Regions from separate parts of the Lysinibacillus sp. BS3 genome, predicted to be linked through region 1. Evidence: riboswitches for the same ligand, from Rfam matches in the RefSeq annotation. Region 1 holds a riboswitch; the other holds the start of a gene.
What was found. A riboswitch is a leader RNA that binds a small molecule or an ion and turns the genes downstream of it on or off. The one in region 1 is predicted to bind cyclic di-AMP.

Region 1 (16,616 bases):
ACGTTCGTGTTTTCAATCAACGTACTGATTATAACAGACTATTTTCTAGCTTGCTAGCATTATTTTGATAAATGGAACGGTACTGTCATAATGACGACATTTCTGTGAAATAACAGTGATGTACGAATGAGAAGACTCGATTGGTTGTGTAGCATATGATGCCACCCTTTTTTCGGTAAGAATTGAGGGATAACAACTGTAACTTTATGACCTGTCTTCGTACATTGATGTTCTACTTTATCAATAAATTTAATTAATGGCTGTGTAATGCTGCGATATGGTGAATAGTAGGTAACTAATCGTACATCAGGTTGCCAGGCGTTCCACTTCTCTTCAAAAGCTTTTGCATCTGCTTGATCGAAAGCTACGTAAAAGGCTATCACTTTATTAACCTTAAGTGATTTGGCATAATGTAGGGAGTTTTCAACCACCTTTGTTATACCAGCTACTGGCACAATGAAAACATTCCCCTCAATAGTAGCCAGTTCCTCATGATTTAATCTTAACTGTTCTCCAACAGCTTGATAATGTTGCTTAATGCGATGGAATACAAAAATAATAATTGGTAAAAAGATAAACACTGGCCATACTTGAGGCATTTTTGTCACAAAAAACATCATTGCCACGATGAAAGAGATAGCAGCTCCAATTGTATTGATTGTAAATCTTGCTACCCAGCCTTTAGGTTTTTCGCGCCACCATTTTCTCATCATTCCCGTTTGCGCTAATGTAAAGGGAATAAATACGCCTACTGCATAGAGCGGAATTAAATGCTCTGTGGCCCCGTCAAAAAGTATAATTAAAAAAATGGCTGCAATACCTAGCATTAAAATACCATTTGAATAGCCAAGACGGTCCCCACGAATTTGGAAGATTCGTGGGATAAAACCATCCTTCGATAAATTTACAGCAAGCAAGGGAAATGCTGAATATCCTGTGTTTGCGGCAAGTACTAAAATCATTGCCGTTGTGCCCTGTACAATATAATAAAGAAAATTCCGACCAACACTAGCTTCTGCTAGTTGGGAAACGACTGTTGCTTCTGCTGTTGGTGCAACGCCATAAAAATAAGCTAGACTAACAATCCCGATGAATAAAACGGCTAAAATGGCACCCATTGCTAAAAGCGTTTTAGCAGCATTATTTGGAGCAGGATTTCTAAAATTAGGTATGGCGTTAGAAATAGCCTCTACTCCTGTTAACGCTGAGCTTCCTGAAGCAAATGCCTTTAATAAAATAAATAGGCTAATCCCTGCCACTGGTGTGCCAATCTTTGGATGTAGCTCTGCAGGCACCTGTCCAGTTGCCACATTATAGAGCCCAATCCCGATTAGCAACAGCATAACGCCTACAAATAGATAAACTGGGTACGCCAAGATAGAAGCTGACTCTGTTACACCTCGCAAGTTTAAAATCGTTAAGAAAATCACAAATATAATAGCAATGGGTACATTATAAGCATGAAGACTTGGAAATGCAGATGTAATGGCATCTGTCCCGGCCGACACACTTACTGCTACCGTTAAAATATAATCAACAAGCAAAGAACCCCCTGCAACAAGACCTGCATTCACGCCTAAATTTTCTCGTGATACGACATAGGCGCCTCCCCCATGTGGATAGGCGAAGATAACTTGACGATAGGATAAAATCAGTGCCACGAGTAGAATAACCACTCCAGCGGCAATAGGTAAAGAATACCAAAACGCCATTGTACCTACCGTCATTAGGACAATTAAAATTTGTTCTGGTCCATAGGCTACTGATGACAATGCATCTGACGATAATATGGCCAGTGCCTTTGTTTTACTGAGCTTTTGTTCCCCTAACGCATCGGATCTTAATGGTTTGCCGATTACATAACGTTTGAATGAGGATTTCATTGATAAACACCTTCTAGTTTCATAGAATGTGTTTCGCCTTTCTAAATTACATCAAAAAACGCCTACAAGTCATCACTAAATAAGACTTGTAGACGCTCATCCGTCTGCCAAGCTCCACTTTTCTGCTCTTAACGCTTACGAGGTTAGCTGTCGGATTCGGGCCTGAGTAGCCCTACTCCTCCACAAGGAAGAGATTCACCCCAAGAATGGCTATGCCATCCATCAAAATTGGTTCCCCCGCGTTTAGTTGCTTCAGCGATTTAGAAATTTGAAACTTTTATAATGATGTCATATTACGCCTGCTAATTGAAAAAGTAAAGAAGAAAATTTTTCTCTTTTTTTGAGTAAAAGCATAGGCTTTTTTTGAACATATAAATAACCGCTTCTTAAAGAAAATTTCCTGAATACCTAGTCAATACCCACAATACAAACAATAAAAACTGCCTTAAAGGTATATTCTACCTTTAAGACAGCTCAATTATATTAGTCATCAAAGCCTTGTTCAAAGTCGATAATGTTCCCAGAGACTGCATCCACATCTACTTCGTATTCATATTGACCATCTTTCAGTTCAATTTCATATACACCATCATCAAGCTTAATTTTTGTCACTTTACCCTTTGCTTTTGTTTGGGCTGTCTTGATAGCCTGCTCTTTTGTAATTATTTTTGTTGTAGTAGTCGTAGCAGGAATATGATCATCCCAATCATCGTCATCTAGACGTTCCTTTTTCTGCTTGAGTAATTTTCCACTATAAGCATCAAATTTTAAATCATATTCTTCTGTATCTGTATACACCTCTACTTCATAAATAGAGCTAAACTGATTTTGGTCAAATTCGATATTGGCAACTGTACCATCCACTACCGCTAGAGCTTTCTTCTCAATTTCCTGCATGGATAAGACCTTTTTTTCTTGGGCATTTCCTGATAATAAAGTCGTCGAGCCAATCGCTGCACCCACTCCCAGTGTAATTACTAGTGCTGGAATCATGATCATTTTTTTCATGTTCATCTCTCCTTTGTTTTATCTAAACTTAGCTTACCAAGTGAAGATGATAGAACTATAAGAGGAACATTAGAATTTCATGAGAATGATTTAATGATCGTCATCCCATGTTACAGATAGTACTTTTCCTGAAACAGCATGAATTTGAAATGTAGCTTCGTCCTCCTGCGTTTCAATCTCAACTAAATAATAACCACCTTCTGAGGTTTCTTCAAAATCAACTGAATCCAATTCACCCTTTAATTGCTTAAGAGCTATTTGAATGGCCTGTTGCTCAGTAATAATAGGCTCTTCGATAGGTTGTTCTTGTGGCTCAACCTTTTTCTCAGCCAGTAGTTCGCCAGTATAACCATCAAACGTTAAATCCTTTTGAATTTCCTCATTTTCAACACGTACAGTGTAAATGGCGTCTGTAAGCATAACGCTTTCTACATCTCCATATTCCTTTTTAACCATTTGTCTGATCTGCTTTTCTGTTAATAGTAATTTACTATGTCCTTCTTTCAGGATTAGATCAGTCACCTGTTGTGTCGTAACATCGAGTATAGCTCCATACTTGACATCGTCACGCGTAAAAAGCATTTCAAAGGTGCTTCCTTGTTTTTCAACCTGTGTAACATGACCATTGTAGATAGTCTCAATATGCCGAATAGCCTGCGCTTCACTAAGAGGTTGAACGTAAAAATAACGATGTTGAACAAACCAAATTACTCCACTACAAAGAAGGATAATAACAACAATTACTAACATCCACTTTTTCATTGCTGTCCCTCCTTTGGTATACATAAAGTAAAGCTTGAGCCTTCCCCTAGCTTACTTTTCACATCTATCGTTATACCTAATTGTTGTGCCAGTTCGTGTGCTATTGCTAGCCCTAGCCCTGAACCACCTGTTTTACGATTACGATCCTCTGTTACACGATAGAAACGCTCAAACAAATGAGGAATATGCTCGACCGGAATACCAATACCAAAATCTTGGATGGTAATACGTACATGGTTGGTTGTTTCAGTGGCTTGAATACGTACTTCATCCTCACTATATTTCCTAGCATTATCTAGCAAAATAAAAAGTAGTTGCTTCAATATTTTTTCATCACTATAAATAAATTTTGGTATCTGCGCATCAATTCTAAATGTTCGATGATAAGCCTGTTCCATTTGTGAAGCTACTTTATTTAAGAAAGGGGCAAGCTCTAGTTGTTCGAAATGAACGTCCAATTGCTCTTTGTTTTTAGCTAGTTCTAGCAATTGCAACACCATTTCATGCATACGAGATGATTCATTGGCAATGGCCTGTAAGGATTCCTGAGCAACCTCACGATTATCAAAACCCCTTCTTAGGAGTAGTTTTGCATAACTTTCAATGACAGTTATAGGAGTTTTTAACTCGTGAGAGGCATTTGATACAAATTCTTGTTGCTTTTGATAATGTTGTTCAAGCTTCTCCATCATTATATTAAAAGTGCGGTTAATGTTTATTAACTCGTCCCCACCTTTTTCTGTAGTATCTATTTTTTCATATTTCCCAGTAGATGCACTTTTGCGCATGGTTTCATTTAAACGTTCTAGCGGTAATAAAATAAGTCGCCCAAGTACCAAGCTCGCTAGGAAAATTGGAATCGTTGCAACAACAGATACAACCACTAAGATGACCTTTAACAAATCTAATGTCCGTTCTACTTCTTCCATAGATTGCTGTAATGTTATGTCCACTACCGTTCCGTCGATCCAAATAGCAGGCATAGTGTAGGTAATGGCAGGGACTTCTTGCATTTCAAGGGTAGCTTGAACCTTTGTTTTCAAGCGTTCACCATCATAAATATAAACAGCACCATCCGTTGGCATATAAGCTCTTAATACTTGCTGTAGGTTGGTTTGTGCATTTAACTGACTCAGTGTAGAGCTTAAATCATTTGCCCGTGACTGGAGCTGATTATATTCCGTATCATAGGCAAATTTCTCATACAACAAATAAATTCCACTATTTGTTGCCACTATAATAACTAGCATAAGCAATGTTGTTAGTAGATGAATTTTTGTTTTAAGTCTCATAACTATGTTCCTTTAGCACATATCCAACACCTCGAATTGTTTGGATAAGAGGTGCTGGATTAGCAGCCTCAAGCTTTTGCCGTACATAACGTATATAAACATCCACAACATTTGTATCCCCATAATAATCATAGCCCCACACAGCCTCTAATATTTGCTCCCTTGTCAGTACTTGTTTAGGATGCTTTAGTAAATAGAACAACAAATCATACTCACGGGGTGTCAGCTGAATTTCCTTATCAAAATACACAACTTCCCTTGTTTGCTCGTTTATCGATAAATGGCCAAATGTAAGTGCAACTTGCTTTGGATTTACCTTCTGCGAAAACCGTAGTGCATTGCGAATTCGTGCCAGTAGCTCCTCAATTTCAAAAGGCTTTGTCACGTAATCATTGGCTCCTAAATCCAAGCCCTTTACCTTATCCTCTACTTCACTTTTAGCAGTTAGCATGATAACAGGTGTTTGGGATTCTGTTGCACGAATACGCTTTAGCACATCAATACCGCTCATCTCAGGTAGCATGATATCAAGTAAAATTAAATCCCATTGCTGCTCACGGTATTGTAGTAAGCCTTCTGCTCCTGTATGAGCCATTGCTGCCTCATATCCTTCAAATTGAAGCTCCAGTTGTAGCACTCTCGCAATATTCTCTTCATCTTCTATAATTAAAATTCGATGTGTCATGTCGAATCCGTCCTTCGCCTTTTCTTTTCATCGTATACGATACAAGTGGTGAAAGTCTAATTAGAAAATGATGAGAAAGACAATACATTTCTTTTTTTGACACAGGGTACGTCTTTAACTAATAAACTTTCGGTAAAAAGCTGTAAATATCCCTTTTCTCAAAAATTCCTGAGCTTACTTTAGCAACTTTTTTGCCATTTAAACGGCTTGGAAAGGGAAACTCAATATGTGGACCATTATAATGAATAATTGTCACTGTACCATCAGAGTTATTACGCCAATCATAATTCCTTTCATCCGTTTTAATTGAAAGTTTAATCGATACAAAAGCTAAACTTAAGAATAATATGAAGAAGGCAAGACGAACGATTTTCAATAGAAACACTTCCTTTTCTATTAGCATAATAATTTACATCCTTACGCACTATTGAGTAATGTTAATAATTTGAACAAAAAAATCTCACCAAAAGCTTTATGGATAGCCATTGGTGAGGTTTTTAATTATTGATGCAAAGCTCTATACAAAAATGTTACAAACTCCGCACGTGTTACAGGATCATTTGGTCTAAAGTTGCCATTATCTCCAATTGTGATCCCATTTCCTGCAAGTATAGCGATAAAGTTGTGTGCCCAGTGTGTTTTTGGCACATCCTCGAAAGTATCTTTATTCGATGAAGTTAAATTAAAGGCAAGAACTAATACTTTTGCCATTTGAGCGCGTGTCAAATTCGTAGTTGGCTGGAAGTTCCCATCTATGCCTTCAAACAAACCTGCTTGTTGCACCTGATCGATTACCCCAAAATAGAGATGGCTTTTAGGTATATCGTTAAATTCTCGCGCATCTTTTTTCGGTTCTAGCGCTAATGCTCTTGTTAATATCAGGGCAGCATGCTGGCGCTGAATTGGTGCATTTGGCTTGAAGGTGCCATCTTGATAGCCTGTAATAATGCCCTGCTTTGCCATCTCCTGAATCATCGCCCAGGCCCAATGTCCTTGAGAAATATCTGAGAAGATGATATCTGGCTCTGTTGGTTGTGGATCAATTGGTTCTTCAGGTTTAGGTTTTTGTTCTTCAGGTTTTTGTTCTTGTTTTTCAGGTATGTTTGGCCCTGGTATTGGGGATGGATTCGGAGATATACTTCCTCCACCACCCGATGAACCGTCTGTTACCCAATGGGCATATAAGGTGATATTGGACTTCACTACATCTTTAGAAAAATCCCATGGTATCGTCAGTTCAATATCCTTATACCAGCCTGTAAATGTATAGCCTGCCTTTGTTGGATTTACTGGATTTGTTGCTAAGGTATCTTTTGTTACCTTCTGTGATGCTACTGTACTTCCTCCATTTGTTTCGAAATCCACCGTATACTGTGCGACGACGTTTTCCCATTTTGCATATAAGGTTGTATTTTGTGTTATCATATCCGTTGTAAAATTCCATGGTGTGGTGAATTGAGCATCCTTATACCAGCCTAAAAATGTATACCCTGGTTTTATAGGAATTACTGGTTTACTTACTAGTGCCTTATAATTTACTGTAATAGGATTGATTGCTGTCCCCCCATTTGTATTAAATGTGACAACATATGAATTTGCTTTCCATTTCGCATACAAGGCAAGATTGGATTCTTCAATATCAACAATGCTATTGACTGTATAATCTATACCATCTCCTACGTTAGTGCTGTTCCAACCATCAAATGTATAGCCAGTTTTTTCTAAAGATCCTATATTATCTAAGATCGTTGCTGGAGTATTTCTTGGATACATATTCATATCTACTGGTGGATTTCCTTGTTCAGAGCCATTTCCATGATAGATAATTCGATAAGTAAGTAACTCGAACTGGTGATTATTTTGATTGGCATAGGCTTGAGCAGTCGATGCATCATGACCATAAATAATTAAATTACTTGGATTTGCATTAAAAATATCTTCTAAAAGAATCGTTGCATCCGATAATATTTTCACTTGTTTAAGATTATTGTCATTAAAGGCATTATCCTCTACAGTCATTACATTTTTAGGAATTTCAATGCTACTAAGTCTATTCTTCCCAAAGGCCCATCTACCAATATTCGTTACACTACTAGGAATCTCTATACTTGTAAGCTGATTATCGAGAAATACACTTTCCGCTATACTTATTATACTTGAGGGAATCGTTACATTTGAAAGTTCATTGGTAGCAAATGCATACGCTCCTATACTTACGACACTAGTAGGTATTACTAAAGAGGTTATGTGATTATCTGAAAACGCCCATTCTCCTATAGTCTCCAAAGTTGCTGGTAACTCAATGTTTGTTAATTGGTTCTCCATAAATGCGAAATCCCCAATTGTCTTAAGTTGATTTGGCAGCTTAACTGTAGCAAGTGCATTATCTAAAAATGCATATGAGCCAATTTGAGTAACTTGATCTGGTATTTCTATAGCAGTAAGTTTATTTGTAAAGAATACACCTTCACCTATCTTTTTAAGGTTATTTGGTAGTTTCACATACGTTAATTGATTTTCTGCAAATGCTACATCTCCAATGCTTGTTACACTGTCTGGTATAATTACCTGCGTAAGACCTTTTTCACCAAATGCTCCACTACCTATTGCTGTTACTACCCTGCCATCTAGCTGACTTGGAATGGTTATTGCCATATCAGTACCTATGTAATCTCTAATCGTTACTGACCCATCCCTATTTTTTGTCCACTCATAATCCGCTTCATTGACAGGATCTGGAGAATTTATACCTTGAAAGTTTATATTCAACCTATCTGCATACTCTTTTGCAGAAGAATTCTCTGGAGCATAAATAACAAGGTTAGGACTATGCCCTATAAAAGCATCATCACCTATTTCAACATCTTTAGAATATATAATGATTTCCTTGAGGTAATTATTTGAAAAGGCTTCATCTCCAATGCTTTTCACACTTTCTGGTATCTCTAAACTTTCAATATCATTCCTTGCAAATGCATTTGACCCTATTATTTTTACACCCTCTGGAATTTTCACATTGACAATATCATTCGTTGAAAATGCATGATCTCCTATACTAATAACACTTTTAGGTATATCTACGCTTTCAAGCAAATTTCCAGAAAATGCATAATTTCCGATACTACTTAGATTATTTGGAAGTATCACATTTGTTAGTTGGTTTAAGGAAAATACACCATCACCAATGTTCGTTAGATTACTTGGCAGTGTCACACTTGTTAACTGATTTTGATAAAAAGCATAAGCACCAATTGTTGTTATTGTTTCTGGTATCGTGAGGCTTGTCAGATTTTTATTAGTAAACACCCAAGCGTCTATCCCTGTTACGATTTTCTTTTGTATTTGATGAGGAATTACCATGTCTCCGCCAGTACCTGTGTATGCCTTTATAGTTATCGATCCATCAGGGCTATCTTCCACATCATAATCAGCTTCATTAGCAAAAGTAAAAGGGATTTTCACTAACATCATGAAGATAAATAGTGTAAACCATATTCCATATCTAACACTTTTTGCTTTCATATAGTCTCTCCTTTCTTTAAAAATGAAATAATTCTTCTTCATCTTAAAGGTAATTATTTACTCCCACTATTGAGGAATGTTAATTATTTTTAGGTAAATACAAAAATCCCATCATTGGTAGTCTTATCACACCAGTGATGGGATTTTTTCTTATTGAGAGAGGGCTCTATATAAAAAGATTGCGAATTCTGCCCGTGTAACAGCATCATTAGGTCTAAAATTACCTTGATCACCTATTGTGATACCGTTTGACGCAAGAATAGCAATATAATTGTATGCCCAATGAGCTGCAGATACATCATTAAATGTTTTCTTCTTATGGGCTGTTAAGTTTAAAGCCTCTACCAATACTTTGGCCATTTGTGAACGTGTCATATTAGTTTTTGGTTGGAAGTTTCCATCTATGCCATCAAACAGTCCTGCTTGTTGCACTTGCTTAATTTCCTCAAAATAGAGATGACTTTCAGGAATATCCTCAAATATAAACGCCTCTTTTTTCGGTTCTAGCTCTAATGCTCTGGTTAACATCAGGGCAACATGTTGGCGCTGAATTGGTGCATTTGGCTTGAAGGAGCCATCTTGATAGCCTGTAATAATGCCCTGCCTTGCCATCTCCTGAATCATCGTCCATGCCCAATGGCCCTGAGGAATATCGGAGAAAGTAATGTTTGCCTCTGTTTGGGGTGTTGGCTCGGTTGGTTGTGGCTTAGCTTGATCTTCAGGTTTAGGTTCTGGTTTTTGAGATAAGGTTGGCTCTGTCGTTTCTGGCTCTGTTAGTGTTGGGGACGAATTTCCTCCACCACCTGACGAATCGTTTGCTAGCCATTGCCATTTTGCATATAAAGTAGTATTAGCGGTCACTATATCTGTATGGAAATTCCAGACTTTTGTGAAATGAGCATCTTTATACCAACCTGCAAATGTATAGCCTACCTTTATTGGGGTGATTGGTTGCATTGCGGTTGTATTAGCAGTAATCCTTTGAGGCGATATAGCACTTCCACCATTTGATGCAAAGTCGAGAATATAATGTACAGCTTCCCTTTCCCATTTTGCGTAAAGCGCTGTATCTTCTACCACTTTATCAGTATCAAAGCTCCATGGTTTGGTCAGCTCTTCATTCTTATACCAGCCTACAAATTTATAACCTGTTTTTGTCGGGAACAGTGGTTCATCTATTACCTCATTATACTTAGCTGTCACAGGAGAAATTACCGTCCCTCCATTTGTATAAAAGGTAATGATGTATTCATTTGTTAGCCATTTTCCATATAACGTCATACTCTCTGTCACTTTATCGATCTCGAAGTTCCACGGTATCATCAGCTTTTCGTCTTTATACCAACCTGCAAATGTATAGCCAACTTTCGTTGGATCTGATGGCTTGGCTAATAGCTCTCCATTCAATACCTCGACTGTTATTGTGTCTGTATCTGTATGAAATATAACAGTGTATGGTTTTTTTGCCCATTTTCCATATAAAGTTATATTTCCGGTTATCACATCTGTATCAAAGCTCCAGGGCACAGTCAATTCTTCATCCTTATACCAGCCTATAAATTGAGAGCCATCTTTTATCGGAGTTGCCGGGGCAAGTGCTTTTTCTCCAGCCAGTATTTGCTGTTCATCAATAGCTGTATCGCTATTTGGCTCAAATGTAAGTGTATATGTTAACGCATTTCCCTTTGCATAAATTTTTGTTGGCTGTGTGACATTGCCATCCCACGGCTTTGCCCATGCCAAATCACTATACCAACCATCAAACCTGTCACCTTGGTAGTTAAATGTATTAGGCTGCAGCACTAATGGTCTATTAAAGTAAACCCAATGCAACTGATTAGAGGCAAATGCCCAATCTTCTATATATGTAACTGCTTCAGGAATAGTCACTTCTTTCAGGTTATTACCATAAAAAGTATAGAACCCTATCTTCTTTAAGTCATCAGGTAGAATAATGGTTGTTAAGTGATTTTGATAAAACGCGTAGTTCCCTATACTTGTCACGCTACTGGGAATGGTTACACTTTCTAATTTATTCCTCGAAAATACACTGTTCTCAATTCTTGTTATACCATCTGGAATTGTCACTGCTGTTAGCTGATTATTCGCAAATGATTCTGCTCCTATTGTTTTTACGCTATCAGGAATATAGACAGTCGATAACCGATTGTCAAAAAACGCTAGATTACCTATACTCTCTAATCTATTAGGGAGGGTCACAGTCGTGATCTGATTCATCAAAAATGCTCTATCCCCTATTTTAGTCACACTTTCAGGGATAGTTACACTTGTCACATTCTTATTAAAAAATGAAGATTCCCCTATTATCGTAACGGGCTGTCCGTTAATAACAGCTGGAATATCAACATGCCCTCCTGCCCCTCCATAGGCTACAAGTGTTATGCCCGTGTCATTTGGCGCTGTATGGAATCTTGCATTACCAACTAGATTTTTGTTAAGGCTCTTTTTAGCATGACTATCCGCTCCTTCTTCAATAGCATTATGCTCATTCGCATAAGAGGCTGGAACTTGCCCATATTGGAAAAAGAGCAATATTAGAACAATCATCATGTTCGAGATTCTTTTCATTCCTCTCGCTCCTTCCTCTTAAAATCAAGTATTCTCCTCCCTTTATCTTAGAAAATTCAAGATACTTCCACTATTGAGGAATGTTAATTGTTTTATGTAAAAAAAAAGACCGCTACCTAAAAAAGATAACGGATAACCTTATACCAGCGTGTTTAATAATATTGCCTGTGCTCGATTTTTAACACCTAACTTACTATAAATCCCCGAGAGATAGACTCTTACTGTACCTTCCGATAAAAATAGCTGCTCGGCTATTTCTTTATTAGAAGCACCTTTTGATAATAATGTAAATATTTCCTGTTCACGAGTTGTAAGGGAAGCCAATGGTGAAATTTGCTTATACTTTTGAGCACATTGGAGCAAGTGCTCAACGTAGCTCATGGAAACCTCCCTACACTCCTTTTTGGAAGATTGCTTTCGAATAGCGGCATATTTTTTTAATAAAGCATATGTTTGAGGCTCATCTATAAAGGTTCTGATATATTGATATGGTTCGGCTAATTTCAAGGATTGGTGTAATTTTTCTAACGCCTCATCTGCTTGTCCTTGCTCAACCAAACATATGGCTAATAAAATTGTCGCTTCTATACGAGTAGATAGCTGTTCTTGTTGTTGCGCCTGTGATTGCACCTGTATAATCAATTGCTGCGCTGCTAGTAGATGTCCTTCCATGAGTAAATAACGTGCTTTTACTAGCAAATAAAATGTAAAATCCTTATCTACTTTGACCTTAGCTAACTCCTGTTCTGCTTGGACAACATTATCTTCACGTAAAAATAAAAGTGCCTTCATTACTCTTATACTATCAATCCAATGGCGTTCATTGACAGCTTCAATTGCATGATCTAAAACGCCTTGAGCAACTATATATTGCTCTTCTAACACGGCTATTTTACTTTTAAGAATATACATCGGTACTAACAATCCTGCATCTTGAAATTGATGTCCAGAACGTATAGCTTCCTCTAATTCTATTGATAGCTCAGCAAATTGGTTCCACTCATATAATTTTTCTGCACGCACGCCATAGCTATAGCCCGTCATACTTAAGTTTTTAAATTTCCCTGTTCTAAACTTAGCAAAATAAGACATAGCCTGTTCATCTGAAAGTAACTTTCCTCGAGATCCGATATTTGTTCTAAACAACATAGGCTCTGTTTGATTATATTGTATAAATATTGCGTCCCATTTGGAATCAACTGGATTTCTCTCCAGTCTTTGTCGAATATATTCCCCAGCTTGAGAAAGATCTCCGTTTTTCATGACAAAGACATAGGCTTTCACACCTAGAAAATCATCGACAGCAGATGCATACTCACTTTTATTCATCCATTGATTAGACCTATGCTTTTGTTCTAGGTCTAGGATCGTCCGATAAGCATCTTCTAAATTGTGTAATGCTGCGAGTGTATAGGCATACATTACCATCAACTCTGGGTGTACCTCATAGCCATTAGACAAAAATGTATCAATCCATTTTACATAAGATGTTGAATGTCCACAGGAAAGAAATGTTACAAGATGCTCCTGAATCCATTGTTCAGCATACATAAATACGTTGCCGCTTAAAGCAAGCTCTATAGCAGATAAAAAATTTCCATTATTATATAATGCTACAGCTGCCTTTTCATATAAATACAAAATATCCTGCTGAGTAAAACGATTGCTCAATTCTTGGCGCAATGCTTCTCTAAATAAGTTGTGATATCGAAAAACCTGCTCTTTTGCTTCTACTCTACTAATAAATAATCCTTGTTGATCAAACTCTAATAAGACTAGTTGAGCATCAGTACGGTTTGTTAGGACATTACATGTATCAGCGGTTAATTGTTCCAAAAGTGAAGTATAAAGAAGAAAAATTTGGAGGGATGGTGCTAGTTTGGAAAAAACCTCACTCATTAAATATTGGAACACATATAAATTACTTTCTTTTAACTCTTTTTCTACATTATGAAAATCCGCTAAATTAGTTAATTGCAACCCTGTTGGCCAGCCCTCTGTTATCTCAAAAACCTTTTGAAATACCTTTACATCCAGCTTTTTATTTAAATTTTTATAAAATTCTTTTGTCTCTTCATACGTAAAAAGAAGTTGCTCCAAACCAATTTCAAGCAAGCAATGGTTTAATCTCCACTTTGCAATAGGTAATGAAATAGTTGATCTACTAGTCAAATAAATAAAGCAATTTTCAGGTAAGAAATCAATTAGTCGAGTCATCGCTTGATGGATAGCAATATTATGAATATGATGATAATCATCAATCATAATATGAATCTTTTTAGTAGATAGCGATAATTCATATAAGAGAGAGTCCACTAAAAACTCTAATGGTAACTGTGGTTGTGCATGGAGTATAGAATTAATCCGAGAGGCAGCTTCTGGCTGTAATGAGTGACCAATAGTATGAATTAAATACTTCCAATAGCGATTTAGATCATTGTCTGTTTGGTCCACCGTATACCATGCTACTGCCGTCTCAAGTTGCTGAAACCAACTACTTAGAAAAGTGGTTTTACCATACCCTGCTGGCGCTTGTACTACTATAAGTTTTGCTGTTGACTGGAGTAGAATGGCATTTAATCGTTCTCGCTCAATAATTTGCTTGCCCGTTTGAGGGACTGTTGTTTTTGAGGCTAATAAAATATTTGGCACATGTAGACCTCCTTTCTCTTTAACAACTTTAAAAGCCTAGCCATTCTTTTGCCCATAAAATGGCCTTCGTGCGAGATTTCACACCTATTTTACTGTAAATTCCTGTTAAATATATACGAATTGTTCCCTCTGTCAGCTGCAATTGTTGTGCAATCTCCTTATTAGAAGCACCTTCTGCGAGTAATTGCAGAACATCTTTTTCTCTTGCAGTAAAGTTAGTGAAAAACTCATCTTCTGTGCTGTCATTTAATAATAGTTTATTTACATAGGCTAACGGCACTGACTTAAATGTATCTCCCTTATTATGCTGACGTAGACGCCAGTATTTATTAAGTAATGGCCAGATAGAATCCTCCTCTATAAATGTACGGTAATACCCATAGGACACTCCATGTTCAAGAGCATCATGTAATACTGTTAAAGCGAAATCCTCTTTACCAAGTGAAAAATGACAAATGGCTTCTAGCAAGCCCGCTTCAATAAGCGTAACGATTTGCTTTTCCTGAGTTGCTCCTTCTTTTAAACGAATAGCAATTTGCAATGCTTCCTCCAGTTGATTTTTAGCATATAGAATTTTACCTTGAACTAATAAATAAAATGGATTTTTTGATGCAATTCTATAATTGATAAAATCCGTCACTCTAAAAAATTCCTGTTGTGCATATGAAATATTTCCTTCCAATAAATAAGATTGTGCTTTCATAATATAGAGCATACCTATCCAATAAGGTTTATCGGTTTCCTTCATAGCTTCAAGCAATAACAGATGTGCTTCTTCGAATTGTTTTTTAGTCATATAAATACGAGCCTTTAATAAGTACATTGGTATAAATAATCCTGGATCTTGAAAATGTAAACCATATTGTAAACCGATTTCTAACTCTTTACTTGCTCTATCTAAATCATTTATTTCATACAAAATTTCAGCTAATAATCCATAGGTAACGCCTGTAATATTTCGCTCCCTTATTTCACTTTCATTCAACACGTGAATCAGTTCATCCATTTTTTCTACTGGTAAGAATTTTCCTTTTGCACCTACAAAAGTACATAAAATTCTAGGCTCAAATTGATTATATTTTAAAGAAATATGATATAAAGATGACTTATTCTTTCTTACATTTACGTGTGTTTGTAAACCTACTTTTGCCTTTTCAATGTCTCCATCTTTCATATAACCTATATAAGCATGTATAATTTCAAAGATTTTTGATACAGCAATGAACTGAAAACCCTCCATCCATTTCCATTTATTTTGTTTAAGTAGTAGTTCCTCTATGATTTTATTCGCCTGATCAATTTCATGGGTTGAAAACAGAGTAGTAATATATAAGACAAGCATATTAATATCTACTGGAAACTGAGCATTCCTTAATTTCTGTATCCACTGCCCGAATAATAGAGTATGTCCCTCGGCAAATATTTCGACTAAATATTTTTGAATCCATTCATGTGCAAGCTTGTATAATTCGCCATTTAAAGCAAGCTCAATTGCCGCTACATAGTCTTCTCTTTGGCATAAATTAGTGGCTGCTTCGTAATAAATAGAGGTAATCATTTCATAGGAATATTGCCTTTGAAATTCTACCTGTAGGGCATGCCTAAATAAAGTTTGGTAACGATAAACGGGTGGATGAGCTTGTACTTGTTCGATAAACAAACAATTTTTCTCCAGCTCTGAGAATGTAGTTAAACTATATAATCCGTTCGTGATGGATCCACAAACACTCGGATCTAAGTAGTTTAAAATGGAAGTTCTTAGTAGAAAATCTTGCAATTCTTGAGGTAATATTAAAAGAATTTCTTGCATGAAGTACTCATGTATATATGAACTAGCTTTGGCTAAAATTTCTTCACTACTAAGATTACCTACCATTCCACCTGTTGATAGCTTTATCAGTTGGATACCTGCTATCCAGCCCCCTGTAGTCTTTAATAAAGGCTTCAGCGCATCCTTCTGTTCATCATTAGTAACAGAATTAAAGAAAGATTGTAGCTCTTCTAAATCAAAACATAATTGACCCGTCCCGACTTCTAGTATCCAACCTTTTACACGCCATTTTGCTAGTGGAAGTTCTAAATTAGTTCGTGTAGTTATATAGATCCGTGCATTGGCTGGTAAATATTCAATAAGTCGATTGATAATTTGATGAATTTGAGGGTTGTGGATTTCTTGAAAATTATCAAAAACAATATGAATATTTTCTTTATATGTATCCAAAT
Region 2 (16,616 bases), 1.9 Mb from region 1:
TTACAGAAGACGAGAAAAAATCTGTGGAAGATGCTCGTGACGAATTGAAAAAAGCGCTTGAAGCTGGTGAATTAGAAGGTATTAAAGCAGCTAAAGAAAAACTAGAAGGCGTATTACAGCCACTAGTGATGAAAGTTTACGAACAAGCGGCAGCAGCTGCTCAAGCAGCTCAAGGTGGCGATGCAGGTGCAGACACTGGCGCTGGTAAAAAAGATGACGGTGTTGTAGACGCTGAATTCGAAGAAGTAAAAGATGATAAATAAGAAGTAACACAGTAAAGTGAAAAAGCCAAAGACCGCTTGCGGCTTTGGCTTTTGTCATGATGTGAGGTCACTTCACGTAAATGCACCATTTATGGGATAGTTGCATACGTTAGCTGCTAGGAAGTGGGTATCTTCATTTTTGGAACTTATAGAACCTTTAATCGAAAAAATGAGGCAGTTTTTTCAACTGCATGTTACAATAGATTTTATGCAAACAGAGCGGAGTGTGAATCATGGAGAAACGCGATTATTACGAGGTGCTTGGTTTAACAAAATCGGCTACAAAAGATGAGATTAAAAAAGCATACCGTAAATTATCAAAACAATATCACCCTGACCTTAATAAAGAGCCAGGTGCAGATGAAAAATTCAAAGAAATCGCTGAAGCATATGAAGTATTAAGTGACGACCAGAAAAAAGCACGCTACGACCAATTTGGTCATGAGGATCCGAATGCTGGTTTTGGTGGTGGCTTTGGAGGGGGCGGCTTTGGCGGCTTCGAGGATATTTTCAGTTCATTCTTTGGCGGAGGTGGTCGCCGTCAAGATCCAAATGCTCCACGTAAAGGGGATGATCTGCAATATCGTATGAACATCCAATTTGAGGAAGCTATTTTTGGAAAAGAAACAGAAATAGAAATCCCAAAAGATGAAACGTGTGAAACATGTCACGGTTCAGGAGCAAAACCAGGCACGCAACCAGAAACATGTTCGACATGTAAAGGTGCAGGTCAAATCAATCAAGCAGTGGATACACCATTTGGTCGTATGATGAATCGTCGTACATGCTCAACATGTCATGGAACAGGTAAAATTATTAAAGAAAAATGTACGACTTGTCGTGGAGAAGGAAAAGTCCAAAAACGTAAGAAAATTAAAGTGACGATTCCAGCAGGCGTGGATGATGGACAACAAATTCGTGTATCTGGTCAAGGTGAACCAGGTATAAACGGTGGACCTGCAGGGGATTTATATATTATGTTCCGCGTTCAAGGTCACAAGGATTTTGAACGAGATGGAGACGATATTTACTTCGAGTTGAAATTAACATTCCCTCAAGCAGCACTTGGGGATGAAATTGAAGTACCAACAGTCCATGGGAAAGTAAAATTACGTATTCCAGCTGGAACACAGTCAGGTGCTCAATTCCGTCTAAAAGATAAAGGTGTTAAAAATGTTCATGGTTATGGTATGGGTAATCAATATGTGACAGTAAAAGTTATGACCCCAGAAAAATTAACGGAAAGACAAAAACAATTACTACGAGAATTTGCAGAAATTAGTGGCGATATCCCTGAAGAACAAGGTAGTTCACTATTCGATAAAATTAAGAAAAAATTCCAAGGTGAATAATTAGAGGAGCTGAAGAGCTACGTGAAGTGGTCAGAATTATCCATTCATACAAAAAATGATGCGGTAGAAGCAATTTCGAATATTTTGCATGAAGCAGGTGCAAGTGGTGTTGTCATCGAAGATTCTGCAGAGTTTGCGAAGCCACGTGAAGATCAATATGGTGAAATTTATGCGCTAAATGAAGATGATTTTCCGAAAGATGGCGTGATTGTTAAAGCTTATTTATCAGAGTCTAGTTTTTTAAATGAAACAGTCGAAGAAATAAAAGCAGCTATCACAAATTTAACGAACTTTAACATTGATATCGGTGAAAATGTGGTATCCATTGTGGAAGTCAATGAAGAAGATTGGGCAACGGCCTGGAAGCAATACTACCATCCTGTTAAGATTTCTGAACGCTTTACTATCGTACCGACATGGGAGGAATACACACCTGTTTCAACAGATGAACTAATTATTGAATTAGACCCTGGTATGGCATTTGGTACAGGTACCCACCCAACAACGGTAATGTGTTTACAAGGACTTGAAAAGGTCATTAAAGAAGGGGATACAGTTGTTGATATCGGTACAGGATCGGGTGTATTGTCTATTGGTGCAGCATTACTTGGTGCCAAAAGTGTGCATGCGCTTGATTTAGATGAGGTAGCTGTACGTTCAGCGCGAGAAAATGTAGCATTAAATAAAGTGGAAGATAAGGTGGCAGTGTTCCATGGTAACTTATTGGATACTGTAAAAGAACCAGCAGATGTAGTAGTCGCTAATATTTTGGCTGAAATCATCATGTCCTTCACAGATGACGCGTATACAATTGTAAAACCAGGTGGATTATATGTCACTTCGGGCATCATCGGTGCAAAACGAGATGATGTGAAAGTAGCACTAGAAGCTTCAGGCTTTGTGATTGAAGAAGTATTATTAATGGAAGATTGGGTAGCCATTATTGCCCGTCGTCCACTATAACATGACTGAGGAAGCGCCAAATCGTGAGCCGTGTGCTTGTGATTTGGCGTTTTCCTTTCTTGCTAGAAAGGACTGTGTGGCATGCAACGTTATTTTATTGAGACAGCTATCGAAAATGCACGTATTAGTGGAGAAGATGCACGGCATATTGAACGAGTGATGCGTATGAAGCAAGGCGACAACATTGTAGTTGTTGCACAAAACACTGCGTATATATGCACAATTGAAGGATTTGAAGGGGATGAGGTTGTCATTGAAGCGACTGGACAAACAATCCCTTCCCCAGAGTTACCCATTCAAGTAACAGTAGCATGTGGTTTACCGAAGGGTGATAAGCTGGAGCTTATTACCCAAAAAGCCACAGAGCTAGGAATGTTTGCTTTATTACCCTTTGAAGCTGAGCGCTCCATTGTGAAATGGGACAAGAAAAAAGGAGCAAAAAAGCAAGAAAGATTACAGAAAATTGCTAAGGAAGCTGCGGAACAAGCTCACCGTACGCATATTCCAACAGTTTTTGAACCTATATCATTTAAACAGCTAGTACAACAAATAGATCATTTCGATGCCGTTTTTATTGCTGATGAAGAGGATGCAAAGGCTGAAAAGCGCACAAGGTTTGCGGAGAAGCTAAAAAACGTGTATGATATGAAGTCGAAATCAATGCTTATTATCTTTGGTCCTGAGGGGGGCATTTCTCGTCAAGAATCAGAAGCGCTATTACAAGCAGGCGCTCAAACGATGTCATTAGGACCGAGAATTTTACGAGCAGAAACAGCGCCATTATACGCACTGTCTGCCATATCCTATGAATTTGAATAACAGCTATGTATAATTTATTATCAACATAACTTAGAGAAAGCCACTTAATATTATTAAGTGGTTTTTTTACGTAAATCATATTTGAAGGGGGTCTGCGTTAAATCCCTGCTTAAATGGAGTTTTAGCCCATTGTGTAAGATCAACCGGGAAAATCACAACCTCAAACATTCCAAATAAAATATGTAAAAGAACAAGTTCAATGTCCATACATAGATTTAATTGCGACATACTCTAGCGATAGGAGAGCTCACTAATACTATATTGAAATGAGGGAATTTTTTGAGTGAACAATTTAATCAGATTCAACCTTGTCCAGTAACATCAACTGAACAAATACCCTTAACGAATGAGATTACACCACTAGTTACTACACCACTTACGACGCCAACTATTAAAATTCCAGTTGTACTGGCAGAACCAACACTGCAAATCGTTGTCGAGTCCGATATTACACTTAGTCCTGCAGCGACAGAGATTAAACGAGTGAAAAAGAATGTCTTTCTAAATCAAGTGAAATTGGTACCAGTTAGCTTTGCACGTATTGCTAACACTGATTTCTTTAGAGTAACACGAGCTAAATTATTTGTAGCAGGACATATTCGGAAAAATATCGAATATGCTTCATCAGCATGTAATGGGGCCCTTCAGGATAGAATTGCTGATGTTCCGTTTTCAGGTTTTACAGATCTTATATTTCCGCAAACAGCAGGAGGCGCTACACCAATTTTAGGCATTTCTGAGTTTGCCGAAGCGAACTTCCTTAACGAAAGAACACAAATGGATGCTCGATTAGATAAGGCTTTCTTCCAAAATCTCGTTAAATACAATGAACAACCATTTGGTGAATTAGTAGCAGCCAATTTCTTTGAACTTGATTTTTCACCGATTATGGCAGCTCCTGAAGAAGCATTCAGCACATTACGTGAAAAAATTGTATTAGAACTTACTGTAAAAGTATTGCAAGTTCAACAAATCCGTTTGGGCGCTGGAAGTAGTGTAGTAACACCTGTTCTACCAGGGCTTACTCCACCAGCAACACCAATTGTTCCTGATATGATTCCGCCTACTGAGCCTTGTTAATTTTTTTATGTAGTGGAGCAAAAATTGTAACAATAATACTGATATAAAATCAAATATGTTGTTGGGCAGTTGAAAGTTCACTTTTACTCGAACTTTTAACTGCTTTTTTTTGGCAAGATAAGGACATGCGCTTTCCAATTGTATCTCTTGGTGGGGACTGTGACAAAAGTAAAAATATTGCATAATATGGATTGTAATTAGTATTGTAGATTTTCAATTGTCCTAACATAATCGCATCAGAAGAATTAGCTAATGGATTAAAAATTGATTGTTATGCTTTTTTTGTCAAATCATTATTTGGGAGTGAATGAATGGCAACTCCATGGATTAATTTTAGAGAGATGAAAAAAATATCCTCTAAACAAAATAAATACACTGAGTGGAGGTATCAAACTAAAATAGATGACGAATCTCCATTTGAACAGACTTTTAATGGAAATAATAATCTGCTTGATGAAATAGAAGATAAACCAATTACAGAGGAATCAACTTTAACAGACCATATAATCTCTAATGAAGAGCTCCCCGAACCTATGGAGCCGATTATTGAGGAAGAAAACGAACATCACCCAAATTTTGAGAACTTCAGGGAGGATGCTAGCTTAGCAGAGCTATTAGCATCTAATGAAGATCTACCTATATCTAAAGAAACAAATGTTGAGCAAGAAAACGAACATCCTCTAGATATCGATGAGAGTCACACAAAAGTGACCTTAATAGAGCAATTAGCGTCCATACCCATACCTATAGAAGCGAATGTTAAGGAGAACGAAGAAAATTTCCGACATATGGATGAGAACCATGTAGAGGAATTAACTTTAGACCAGATAGCATGCAATCAAAGTGTACCCAGTCCAACAAAGGTAGAAATTGACCATCTACTAGATAGTGATGAGAACTCCCTTGAAGAACAAAATTCAACAGCCCAATCAGACAATAATCCAAAATCTTTCAATAGAGCTCTGTCAGAGGCTGAAAATAATATGCATTTGGATGATATAGAAGAAAAGGAGAAAAACAATCCTCCAAATCGTAATAAAGAGATTGCAAAGTCTTTACAAGGAGAAGTATGCACCATTATCCAAAAAAGTCCCTTTTCTACTTATGTAGAAATTAACGATTTTCTTCATGCTCCTATTTATGGTGAAAATGTTCAAAATACAATATTTGATTTTCTTGATTTAAATGATAACCTATCTCCCCAACTTCAGACGAAGCTACTCCAAACGATTTCGATTTACCCTGAACAACCAGATTGTCGTTTGGTTAGCTCCAACATTAATCAAATGATTTCTTTAATGAGCACGGATACTAATAAAAAAAATGGTAGTGAGCAGCATCCGTTTAAATCAGTAGTAGTTCCCTTACATAACTCACAAGCAATTAAAAAAGGAGAAATTAATTCCTCTGAGCCTTTTATACATATACGAGTTCCTGTTGTGCTAGGGGAATACAAAATAGAAATATGTATGGAGGAAAAAATTGCTTTTGATAAAGGAATTGAAGAGGTTAAAGAGATCACAAATGAGGTAGTACTATCCGATTGTAGATTTGTACCTATTCATAGATCCCAGTCATTGGGAAATGGAACAAGAACTGTATTAAAGGGGAATTTATTTATAGAAGGCTACATACAGCATAATATTGAGTATAGGGTATCTAATACGCAAAATAAGTCAGCCATTCATCCCAATCGATTGTGTCAAAATATAGTATTAGAATTAATTATCCAAATGTTACAAGTACAAAAAATTAAAGTACTGTTTGACTGGCAAGGTAATGGAGGGTTATAGAAATTTATCCCTTAATTCAAATAAAATGAATATAAAACTAATATATACGTCCATGTATAGATTTAAATGCTACATATTCTAGCGATAGGAGAGCTCTCTAATACTAAAAAAATGAAATGAGGGAATTTTTTGAGCGATCAATTAGAAAGCCAATTTCAACCTTGTCCTGTAACATCAACTGAACAAATTCCATTAACGAATGAGATTACACCAGTAGTCACTACTCCAGTTACAACGCCAACTATCAAAGTTCCAGTTGTATTGGCAGAACCAACACTGCAAATCGTTGTTGAGTCGGATATTACACTTAGCCCTGCTGCTACAGAAATCAAACGAGTGAAAAAGAATGTCTTCCTAAATCAAGTGAAACTTGTACCAGTTAGCTTTGCACGTATTGGTGGCACTGATTTCTTTAGAGTAACAAGAGCTAAATTATTTGTAGCAGGACATATTCGGAAAAATATTGAATATGCTTCATCAGCATGTAATGGGGCACTTCGAGATAGAATTGCTGACGTTCCGTTTTCTGGTTTTACAGATCTTATTTTCCCACAAACACCTGGAGGCGCAACACCAATCTTAGGCATTTCCGAGTTTGCTGAAGCGAACTTCCTTAACGAAAGAACACAAATGGATGCTCGATTAGATAAGGCTTTCTTCCAAAATCTTGTTAAATACAATGAACAACCATTTGGTGAATTAGTAGCTGCCAACTTCTTTGAACTTGATTTTTCACCGATTATGGCGGCTCCTGAAGGGACATTCAGCACATTACGTGAAAAAATTGTCTTAGAACTTACTGTAAAAGTATTGCAAGTGCAACAAATCCGCCTTGGTGCTGGCAGTAGCGTAATAACGCCTGTTCTTTTAGGACTTACACCTCCTCCTAGTCCTTGATAAATGCTAGTTTAGAGGACAGTAGAATATTATAATATATTAAGAAAGCTGGTAGTACAGATGGATATTTTGTTTGTACTACTAATTTTCTTATAGGAGCTGTCAATCTTTAAAAGCATTTATCAATATTATGAAAAATCAAATACAAGTGAATGATTAGCTTCATTAAAAGGAAAAAGGGTTGCCATATAAAATTGGCAACCCTTTTTTCACTATTTATTTCACTGTTTCTAAAACGCGTACAAATTGTCCTTTTGAGTGAGGGTAGCCTGCTTGTGTAATTTTTACTTTTACAAGTTGTCCGATTAGACTTTCTGGACCCTCAAAAACTACTTTTAAGTAATTGTCTGTATAGCCTGTTAGAAGGCCTTCTTCTTCACTGTCATCATGCACAAATTCTTCAGGGATAACTTCTAGCACTTGATCTTCAAAACGAGAAGCATACTCTTTTGCTAGCTGATCGTTTAAAGAGATGAGTCGATGCACACGCTCATTTTTAATGTCTTCATCAATTTGATCTTCCATACGTGCAGCAGGGGTTCCTGTACGAGGAGAGAATGGGAAAACGTGTAGCTCAGAAAATTTATGATCGCGAATAAAGTTATATGTGTCCATAAACTCTTCCTCTGTCTCACCTGGAAAACCAACGATTACATCAGAAGTAACAGCTAAATCAGGTAAAGCCTCATGTAATTTTGTTAAACGTTCACCGAAGAACTCCATTGTATATTTACGACGCATACGTTTTAATACCGTATCAGAACCAGATTGAATAGGGATGTGTAAATGATTCACGACAATCTTTGATTCACGTAGTACTTCAATTACTTCATCTGTTAATTGACTAGCCTCAATAGATGAAATACGAAGACGCTTTAAGCCTGTTACATTGGCCTCTAAATCACGTAGTAATTGAGCAAGATTATAATCTTTTAAATCCTGACCATAGCCACCTGTATGAATACCAGTTAAGACAATTTCAAGATAACCAGCATCTACTAATTGCTGTGCTTGATGTAATACCTCTTGTGGGTCACGAGAACGCATTAAACCACGTGCCCATGGAATAATACAAAATGTACAGAAATTGTTACAGCCTTCTTGGATTTTTAACGAAGCACGTGTACGGTCTGTAAATGCTGGTACATCTAATTCTTCGTATACTCGGTTTTTCATAATATTACGTACAGCATTAATCGGTTGTCGTTCCGCACGATATTGTTCAATATAACCAAGTAATTTCGTACGATCTTGTGTTCCAACAACAATATCAACACCAGGGATTGCCATAATTTCTGCAGGGGATGTTTGTGCATAGCATCCTGTTACACAAATAACTGCATCCGGATTTTGGCGAATTGCTCGACGAATAACCTGACGTGATTTTTTATCTCCAGTATTCGTAACTGTGCATGTATTAATGACGTAAACGTCTGCTTGTTGATCAAATTCTGTTCGATCATAGCCTTCTTCTTTAAACAGCTGCCAAATTGCTTCTGTTTCGTAATGATTTACTTTACAACCTAGAGTATGAAAACTCACGATTTTTGATCGCTCGTTACTCATGATATATATCATCCTTTCAATTCACATTACCTTGTGTTTCCAAACATTTAATAAGTTTTTCGTTGTACATATTTTAGATACGTGATTTATGATAACATAATCCTTATAAAATCAGTACATATAAGATTTTTTTGTGAAATAATTAAGTTATCACTTTCTATATAATCTTTTGAGGACTTCAGATAAACATGACTCGTTCTGGAATGTTTATATTTGGGTGTTCATTATATAGAAAGAAATTAGACGCCATCGCGAAAAAATGATATGATTCGAAGAGGTACGTACATCTTGTTTAATGAAGGAGCGTTCAACAATGGAAAAAAATTTTGCACGTATGATTGATCATACATTATTAAAGGCTGAGGCAACAAAAGAACAAATTGAAAAATTATGTGCTGAAGCTAAACAATTTAACTTTGCTTCTGTTTGTGTAAATCCAACTTGGGTAAAGCGAAGCAGTGAATTATTACAGGGTACAGACGTGTTAGTTTGTACGGTTATCGGCTTCCCACTTGGTGCCAATACACCAGCAGTCAAAGCATTTGAAGCAAAAGACGCCATTGCTAACGGTGCAAAAGAAGTAGATATGGTTATTAATATCGGTGCGTTAAAAGATAAAAACTATGACCTTGTACAAGCAGATATCGCAGCAGTGGTAGAAGCAGCTAAAGATAGCGCACTTGTAAAAGTCATTATTGAATCATGCTTACTAACAGACGAAGAAAAAGTGAAGGCATGTGAGTTAGCTGTAGCAGCGGGTGCTGACTATGTGAAAACATCTACAGGTTTTTCTACTGGTGGAGCAACAGCAGAGGATATCGCGCTTATGCGTAAAACTGTAGGTCCAGAACTTGGTGTAAAAGCATCAGGTGGTGTTCGTAGCTTAGAGGACATGAAAAAAATGGTAGAAGCAGGTGCGACTCGTATTGGGGCTAGCTCTGGTGTAGCTATTATGAATGGTTTAATTGCAGACTCCAACTATTAATATTATCTTTTTATAGAGCCATAAGCTCATGTGTACATTGACATGAGCTTATGGCTTCTTTGTGTTTAATCAGCATAATAATTTTCTATACACATATACTCCACTGATGAATGTAAATACAGAAAGGAGGATGTCATGTTTACACAGTATAAGTCTTGGAGGCCCTATATTAGCCCCTTTGATCCTTGTAAGCCTATAGAAGTTAAGTATTATGCAACACCCCCACAACTATATATGGGTTTTCAACCACCTGGACTTCCACAATTTCCAACCGCCAGAGAAGCGCTAATGGCAGGAACACTATGGCCACAGTTGTTTAGCCCATACCCATTTCCCCTAAAAGGAGGGAGGAAGCATGACTAAAAAGATGCCGCCCGAATTTTATAAGCAATTAGAAGAAATACAAGCAATTGATTTCGTCATTGTTGAATTAAACCTCTATTTAGACACTCATCCACACGATTATGACGCCATTCAGCAATTTAATGAAAATACAGAGAAAAGTATGAAACTTAAAATTGATTTTGAGCAAAAATATGGACCACTCATGAATTTTGGGAGAAGCTATTCGAATTATCCTTTTAACTGGATTGATACACCATGGCCATGGCAAGTCTAAACAAAAGACTAGGAGGAAAAATCTTTGTGGTATTATGAAAAGAAACTCCAGTATCCGGTAAAAGTTAGTACATGTAACCCAATGCTTGCAAAGTTTTTAATTGAACAATATGGAGGAGCGGATGGGGAACTGGCAGCAGCTCTACGCTATATGAATCAGCGCTATACGATTCCTGACAAAGTAGTAGGGTTATTGACCGATATAGCAACAGAGGAATTTTCACATTTAGAAATGATTGCCACGATGATTTATAAGCTAACAAAAGATGCAACACCAGAAATGCTGAAAGAAGCTGGATTGGGTGATCATTATGTAAATCACGATCGGGCTCTATTTTATCAAAACGCCTCGGGGGTACCATTCACAGCAACCTATATTCAAGCAAAGGGTGACCCTATCGCGGATTTGTATGAGGATATAGCAGCCGAAGAAAAGGCACGTGCCACATATCAATGGATTATTGACTTATCAGATGACACGGATTTAAATGATAGCTTGAAGTTTTTACGTGAACGGGAAATTGTTCATTCCCAGCGCTTTAGAGAGGCTGTTGAAATTTTAAAAGATGATAGAGATCAAAAGAAAGTTTTCTAAGACAAAAATGGCAGGCTGTATCAAGGTGAACTTGACACAGCCTTTTTGCGGTTACTGAATATTTGAGAATAAGCTAAGATCTTTTCGATGACCAATCATTACTAATAAATCTTCCTTTTCAATAATTTGCTCAGGAGAAGGGGAGATAATAATTTCACCTTCGCGCACAATCGCAATTACACTGACGTTATATTTTGCGCGCAAGTCTAAATCCCGAAGGTTTTGTCCAGCCATTTTGGAAGGAATCATAATTTCTTCAATGCTGTATTCCTTTGATAATTCGATATAATTCAACATATTTGGGGATAGGAGTTGATTAGCTACACGTTCACCCATATCTCTTTCTGGGTAAATAATCCAATCAGCTCCTACTTTATCTAACACTTGTCCATGTCTTTTACCAAGTGCCTTTGCGATCACTTTTTTGATCCCTAGCTCTTTTAATAAAGAGACGGTTAAAATACTAGATTGCATATCATTACCGATCGCTACGATAACACAATCGAAGTTACCAATACCAATCGATTTTAAGGCTTTTTCTTCTGTTGTATCTGCAACCACAGCGTGAGTCACATAGGGTTCGGCATCCTCTACTCTTTCTTCATTTATATCAATTCCTAATATTTCCTGTCCAGCTTCATGCAATCTGCGAGCGACGCTTGTTCCGAATCTACCTAAGCCAATCACAGCGTATTGTTTAATGGTCATAGCGTTCTGTCTTCCTCTCATTTGGTTATCCAATCATAATATTTCCTTTTGGGTGGCGGAAACTCTCTTTTTTTCTTCGTTTTGCAATGGCAAAAGCAATGGTTAATGGTCCTACTCTTCCTGCGAACATTGTAATAATCAGAAGAAGACGACCAGCAGGTGTTAGCTCTGGAGTTAGGCCCATCGAAAGACCAACAGTACCAAACGCAGAGGTAGCCTCAAATAAGTACATCATAAAGCTATGATGCTGTTCCGTGATACTGAGAATAATCGTCACGACTACAACAATTAATCCTCCACACATTGTAACCGTCAAAGCCTTTAAGATAGTTTCAGTAACAATTCTACGTTTAAAGAGAACGACATCTTCTTTTCCTCGAATTTGTGACCACATAGTAGCTACTAAAACAGCAAAGGTTGTGATTTTAATACCTCCAGCAGTCGACCCAGAGCCTGCCCCAATAAACATGAAAAGAATCATTAAAAATAATGTAGAATGCGTTAAGTCCCCAATAGCCAGTGTATTGGAGCCAGCAGTTCGTGGTGTAACCGCTTGGTAAAGGGAACCTAATACTTTACCCCATTCGGATAATGGTCCAAGAGTTTTTTGGTTGCCATACTCAAACAAAAATATCAAAATGGTTCCGCTAACAGTGAGCAAAAGTGTCGTTACTAAGACTATTTTTGAATGGACAGAAAGCCTTTTAGTTACACGATATTCATACAATTCATTCATCACAATAAAGCCTAATCCACCGATTGTAATAAGAGCACAGATGGTGAAAACAACAAAGGGGTCATCAACATAGGCAGTCATTCCGTTAAAGCCACCCATTAAATCGAAGCCCGCGTTGTTGAAGTTGGATATGGCATGAAAAAATCCAAAATAAAGGGCCTTTCCAATAGGCATATCAAAAGAAAAACGAATCGATAGAATTAGACCACCGATTATTTCAATACATGCTGTAAAGAGCAATATTCTTTTCACTAATCGAACAAGACCAGCAATGGAGATATTATTAAATGCTTCTTTAAGCAGCAGTCTTTCTTTTAATGAAATTTTCTTTCCAAGCAGTAAAAATAATAATGTGGCAAATGTCATAAATCCTAAACCGCCAATTTGGATTAAGAATAAAAGGACCACTTCGCCAAAAATAGAGAAGGTATCACCTGTATCAACTACAATTAAACCTGTGACACAAGTAGCTGATGTAGCAGTGAATAAAGCATCTAAAAAGGGCAAACCCTTCCCATCCTCAGTAGAAAATGGCATTGTTAAAAGAAACGTACCTATGGCAATGATAAGGGCAAAGCCCAATACAAGAACTTTGGGAGGATTTAATGCTCTTTTAAAATTGTTCATTTAATTTTCCCTCAATTCTGAATAGTAAACAACTGTTTGTTAGATGGCATAATAAAAAGACCTACGATTAGAGCATGAAAAGGGTAGAAAGCATGCTAATAATGGTGGTCAATAACGACCTCCTTCGCTTTAGCCGACGAAGTTAGCTGACGGGTAGGATGGCGAAAGAGCTTTCTCATCCCTTCTGCTAAAGCAGAATTAACCCCAAAAGATTGGTTCCTCCGTTCTCAAATAGTTGAGATTTGGCCGATATGAAATTGAATGTGATTATTCTACGCCCTTATTCTATTTTTTGTAAACCCCTTAATTGTTAGGAAAATGTAATTATTTTTATTGTGGGCGAATTGTGTATGAATAATTCGAGCAAAAATAAAACCAAAAATTCACTTGATAATTTCGCATACTTTCTATTGACCATTATTAGACAATACGATATAATTTTTTAGTACACAACAGAAGGTGATTTGCCTAATTGTGTATTGACGTGTGTTCGGAGGGAGGGAAAGAGAGATGTCAAAAACTGTCGTTCGCAAAAACGAATCGCTTGAAGATGCTCTTCGCCGCTTCAAACGTACTGTATCAAAAAGTGGTACAATTCAAGAAGTTAGAAAGCGCGAGTTCTACGAAAAACCTAGCGTAAAACGTAAAAAGAAATCAGAAGCTGCACGTAAACGTAAGTGGTAATTTAATTTCCCATTAAAAATCCCTACGTTCATAACACGCAATTGTATGATTCACTGAGCAGACAAAGTTATACCTGAAATTAATCACATTTTTGATTAATTTCAGGTATTTTACATTGCTCAACTTTACGTACATATGAAAAAGCCGAATGAAATCACTTTGATTCATTCGGCTTTTTTGCACATACTAAGTGTTAGTAATTGGCATTAGATCGAATGATAAATAATTAATAAATTTTTTAAGATTTGTGAAACTTTTCGCATGATTGACCGTATATACAGAGGAGAGGCATGTTAGAAGGGAGGGAAAAAGATGCGAAAACGGAGAATCCTCAGCTATTTACTAGTGATATGGATGACTCTTTTGTTAGCGTTTCCATTAACTTCGGCTTTAGCCAGTAATAAGGTTTATCATGTTCCGATTCATAATGAAGTAGAGCGAGGACTTCATGCATTTTTAGAACGAGCTTTTAAAGAGGCTGAAGAAAACAATGCAGAGGCGATTATCTTAGAAATACATACGCCTGGCGGTTTTGTGAATGCAGCAAGCGATATCGCCATGCTTATGGATGCAACGCAAATAAAAACGATTGCTTATATTAATAAGGATGCGCACTCAGCAGGAGCGTTTTTAGCCTTACATGCGGATGAGATCTACATGGTTCCAAATGGAACAATCGGTGCAGCGGCAGTTATCGATTCAGCAGGTAATGCAGCCGACCTAAAGGCCAATAGCGCTTGGCTTGCTCAAATGAAAGCAGCAGCAGAAACGTCAGGGCGCGACCCTAAGTATGCATTAGCAATGGCAGATACCAACTATGAACTACCAGAATACCGTGCTGGCGGAAAGAATTTGTTAACCCTATCAGCCTCAGAGGCAGCAAAGGTTAAATATTCTGAAGGGACGGTTAACGATTTTCAGGAGCTTTTAGAAGTAACCAACTTGAATGGTAGTGATGTTGTTCCCATTGAACCAACCTTTTCTGAAAAGTTAGCTCGTTTTATTACAAATCCCATCATTGTACCTATTCTATTGTCTATCGCTAGCTTAGGACTTGTGATGGAGCTTTATTCGCCAGGATTTGGTGTTCCAGGTATAATGGGCTTATCAGCACTTGGTTTATTTTTCTTTGGACATATGGTGGCCGGCTTTGCGGGATATGAAACATTATTGTTATTTATTGTTGGCTTAGCCCTTTTAATTGCAGAGTTTTTTGTCCCTGGTGGAATTGTTGGTATTTTAGGTGGTGTCTTAATAGTACTAAGTCTGATACTGGCAGGTGCAAATATGATGCAAATGATAGTAGCAATTCTCATTGCGCTTGTGATAGCGATGATAGGAATGGTGATTCTGATGAAATTTTTCGGAAAAAAACTGCATGTCTTAAACAGGCTTGTGTTAATGGATGCAACCACGACAGAAGAAGGGTATGTATCCAATGTGAATCGCACAGAACTGTTAGGAAAAATTGGGAAAACGCTTACACCACTTCGTCCATCTGGAACAATGGTACTTGGTAGTGAACGCATTGATATTGTATCAGAAGGTGGCTATATCGATGCCAATCAACATGTAGAAATTATTAAAGTTGAAGGCTCACGCATTGTTGTGAGACAAACAGATAAAGAGATGGAGGAATAGAAAATGGGTTTTGATTTAGCTTTGATTGGTCCTATTGCTGGACTAGTTATTTTATTCATTGTGCTTGCGGTATTCTTTACCTTTGTACCCGTTGCATTGTGGATTTCTGCATTAGCAGCAGGTGTACGTGTGAGCATTTTTACATTAATTGGGATGCGATTGCGTCGTGTAATCCCTTCTCGAATTGTTAATCCGTTGATTAAAGCACATAAAGCAGGTTTACCTGTAACGATTAATCAGTTAGAGAGTCACTATTTAGCAGGTGGTAATGTTGACCGTGTAGTGAATGCCTTAATTGCGGCTCACCGTGCCAATATTGAGCTGTCATTTGAACGTTGTGCAGCAATTGATTTAGCTGGGCGTGATGTATTAGAAGCTGTTCAAATGTCTGTTAATCCAAAAGTTATTGAAACACCTTTCATTTCAGGTGTAGCAATGAACGGGATTGAGGTAAAAGCAAAGGCTCGTATTACCGTGCGTGCCAACATCGAGCGTTTAGTCGGTGGTGCTGGTGAAGAAACAGTTATTGCCCGTGTAGGGGAAGGGATCGTTTCTACAATTGGTTCGGCTACTAGTCATACAGAAGTATTAGAAAATCCAGATATGATTTCACAAACGGTTTTATCTAAAGGTTTGGATTCAGGAACAGCCTTTGAAATCTTATCCATTGATATTGCGGATGTAGATATCGGTAAAAACATCGGGGCTGAATTACAAATTGAACAAGCACAAGCTGATAAAAACATTGCGCAAGCAAAAGCTGAGGAACGTCGTGCAATGGCTGTAGCAAACGAGCAAGAAATGATTGCACGTGTTCAAGAGATGAAGGCAAAAGTAGTAGAAGCAGAAGCGGAAGTACCACAAGCGATGGCTGAAGCCTTACGTTCTGGTAATCTTGGCATTATGGATTATATGAACTATCGCAATATCCAAGCAGATACAGCGATGCGCGACTCTATCTCAAAAGTAAGCAATGATAAACCAGAAAAAAATGAACCCAATGCTTAATAATAACGGAAAGGAGCGAAACTAACATATGGAACAGTTAATAATCTTCGCCATAATTGCCATAGTCAGCTCTATTTTCGGAAAATCAAAAAATAAAAAGCCTCAGAAGCAGATGCCTCCTTTTAATAAAGACACCGTGGTGGAGCCTCCAGTTACGGAGAAAGCACCACATCGTACTGGGAAAGCACAGAGTTTTGAAGATTTTGCACGAGAATTTATAGGAGATTGGATTCCAGAAAATGAGAAAGTCGAGGAGCCTAAAAAATTTGTTGAAGAACAAG

Region 2: it holds a riboswitch for cyclic di-AMP, as region 1 does, so the genes downstream of both, AAJG31_RS21565 (TrkH family potassium uptake protein) here and AAJG31_RS12065 (APC family permease) in region 1, are expected to answer to the same signal.

Annotation. Positions count from the first base shown of each region.
Region 1 covers NZ_CP154860.1:2,446,630-2,463,245, forward strand. Annotated here, with positions in the region: gene AAJG31_RS12065 (APC family permease) at 60-1,883, opposite strand; cyclic di-AMP (ydaO/yuaA leader) riboswitch at 2,002-2,151, opposite strand; gene AAJG31_RS12070 (PepSY domain-containing protein) at 2,367-2,891, opposite strand; gene AAJG31_RS12075 (PepSY domain-containing protein) at 2,982-3,653, opposite strand; gene AAJG31_RS12080 (HAMP domain-containing sensor histidine kinase) at 3,650-4,945, opposite strand; gene AAJG31_RS12085 (response regulator transcription factor) at 4,935-5,630, opposite strand; gene AAJG31_RS12090 (hypothetical protein) at 5,749-6,033, opposite strand; gene AAJG31_RS12095 (leucine-rich repeat protein) at 6,132-9,152, opposite strand; gene AAJG31_RS12100 (InlB B-repeat-containing protein) at 9,303-11,741, opposite strand; gene AAJG31_RS12105 (LuxR C-terminal-related transcriptional regulator) at 11,880-14,393, opposite strand; gene AAJG31_RS12110 (LuxR C-terminal-related transcriptional regulator) at 14,422-16,616, opposite strand, start outside.
Region 2 covers NZ_CP154860.1:4,319,093-4,335,708, forward strand. Annotated here, with positions in the region: gene dnaK (molecular chaperone DnaK) at 1-263, shown strand, start outside; gene dnaJ (molecular chaperone DnaJ) at 497-1,615, shown strand; gene prmA (50S ribosomal protein L11 methyltransferase) at 1,637-2,578, shown strand; gene AAJG31_RS21515 (16S rRNA (uracil(1498)-N(3))-methyltransferase) at 2,660-3,397, shown strand; gene AAJG31_RS21520 (CsxC family protein) at 3,677-4,477, shown strand; gene AAJG31_RS21525 (BC_2427 family protein) at 4,789-6,270, shown strand; gene AAJG31_RS21530 (CsxC family protein) at 6,400-7,167, shown strand; gene mtaB (tRNA (N(6)-L-threonylcarbamoyladenosine(37)-C(2))-methylthiotransferase MtaB) at 7,384-8,733, opposite strand; gene deoC (deoxyribose-phosphate aldolase) at 9,047-9,718, shown strand; gene AAJG31_RS21545 (spore coat associated protein CotJA) at 9,854-10,081, shown strand; gene AAJG31_RS21550 (spore coat protein CotJB) at 10,074-10,337, shown strand; gene AAJG31_RS21555 (manganese catalase family protein) at 10,362-10,931, shown strand; gene AAJG31_RS21560 (TrkA family potassium uptake protein) at 10,983-11,639, opposite strand; gene AAJG31_RS21565 (TrkH family potassium uptake protein) at 11,665-13,002, opposite strand; cyclic di-AMP (ydaO/yuaA leader) riboswitch at 13,119-13,260, opposite strand; gene rpsU (30S ribosomal protein S21) at 13,513-13,686, shown strand; gene AAJG31_RS21575 (nodulation protein NfeD) at 13,999-15,327, shown strand; gene floA (flotillin-like protein FloA) at 15,331-16,335, shown strand; gene AAJG31_RS21585 (hypothetical protein) at 16,364-16,616, shown strand, end outside.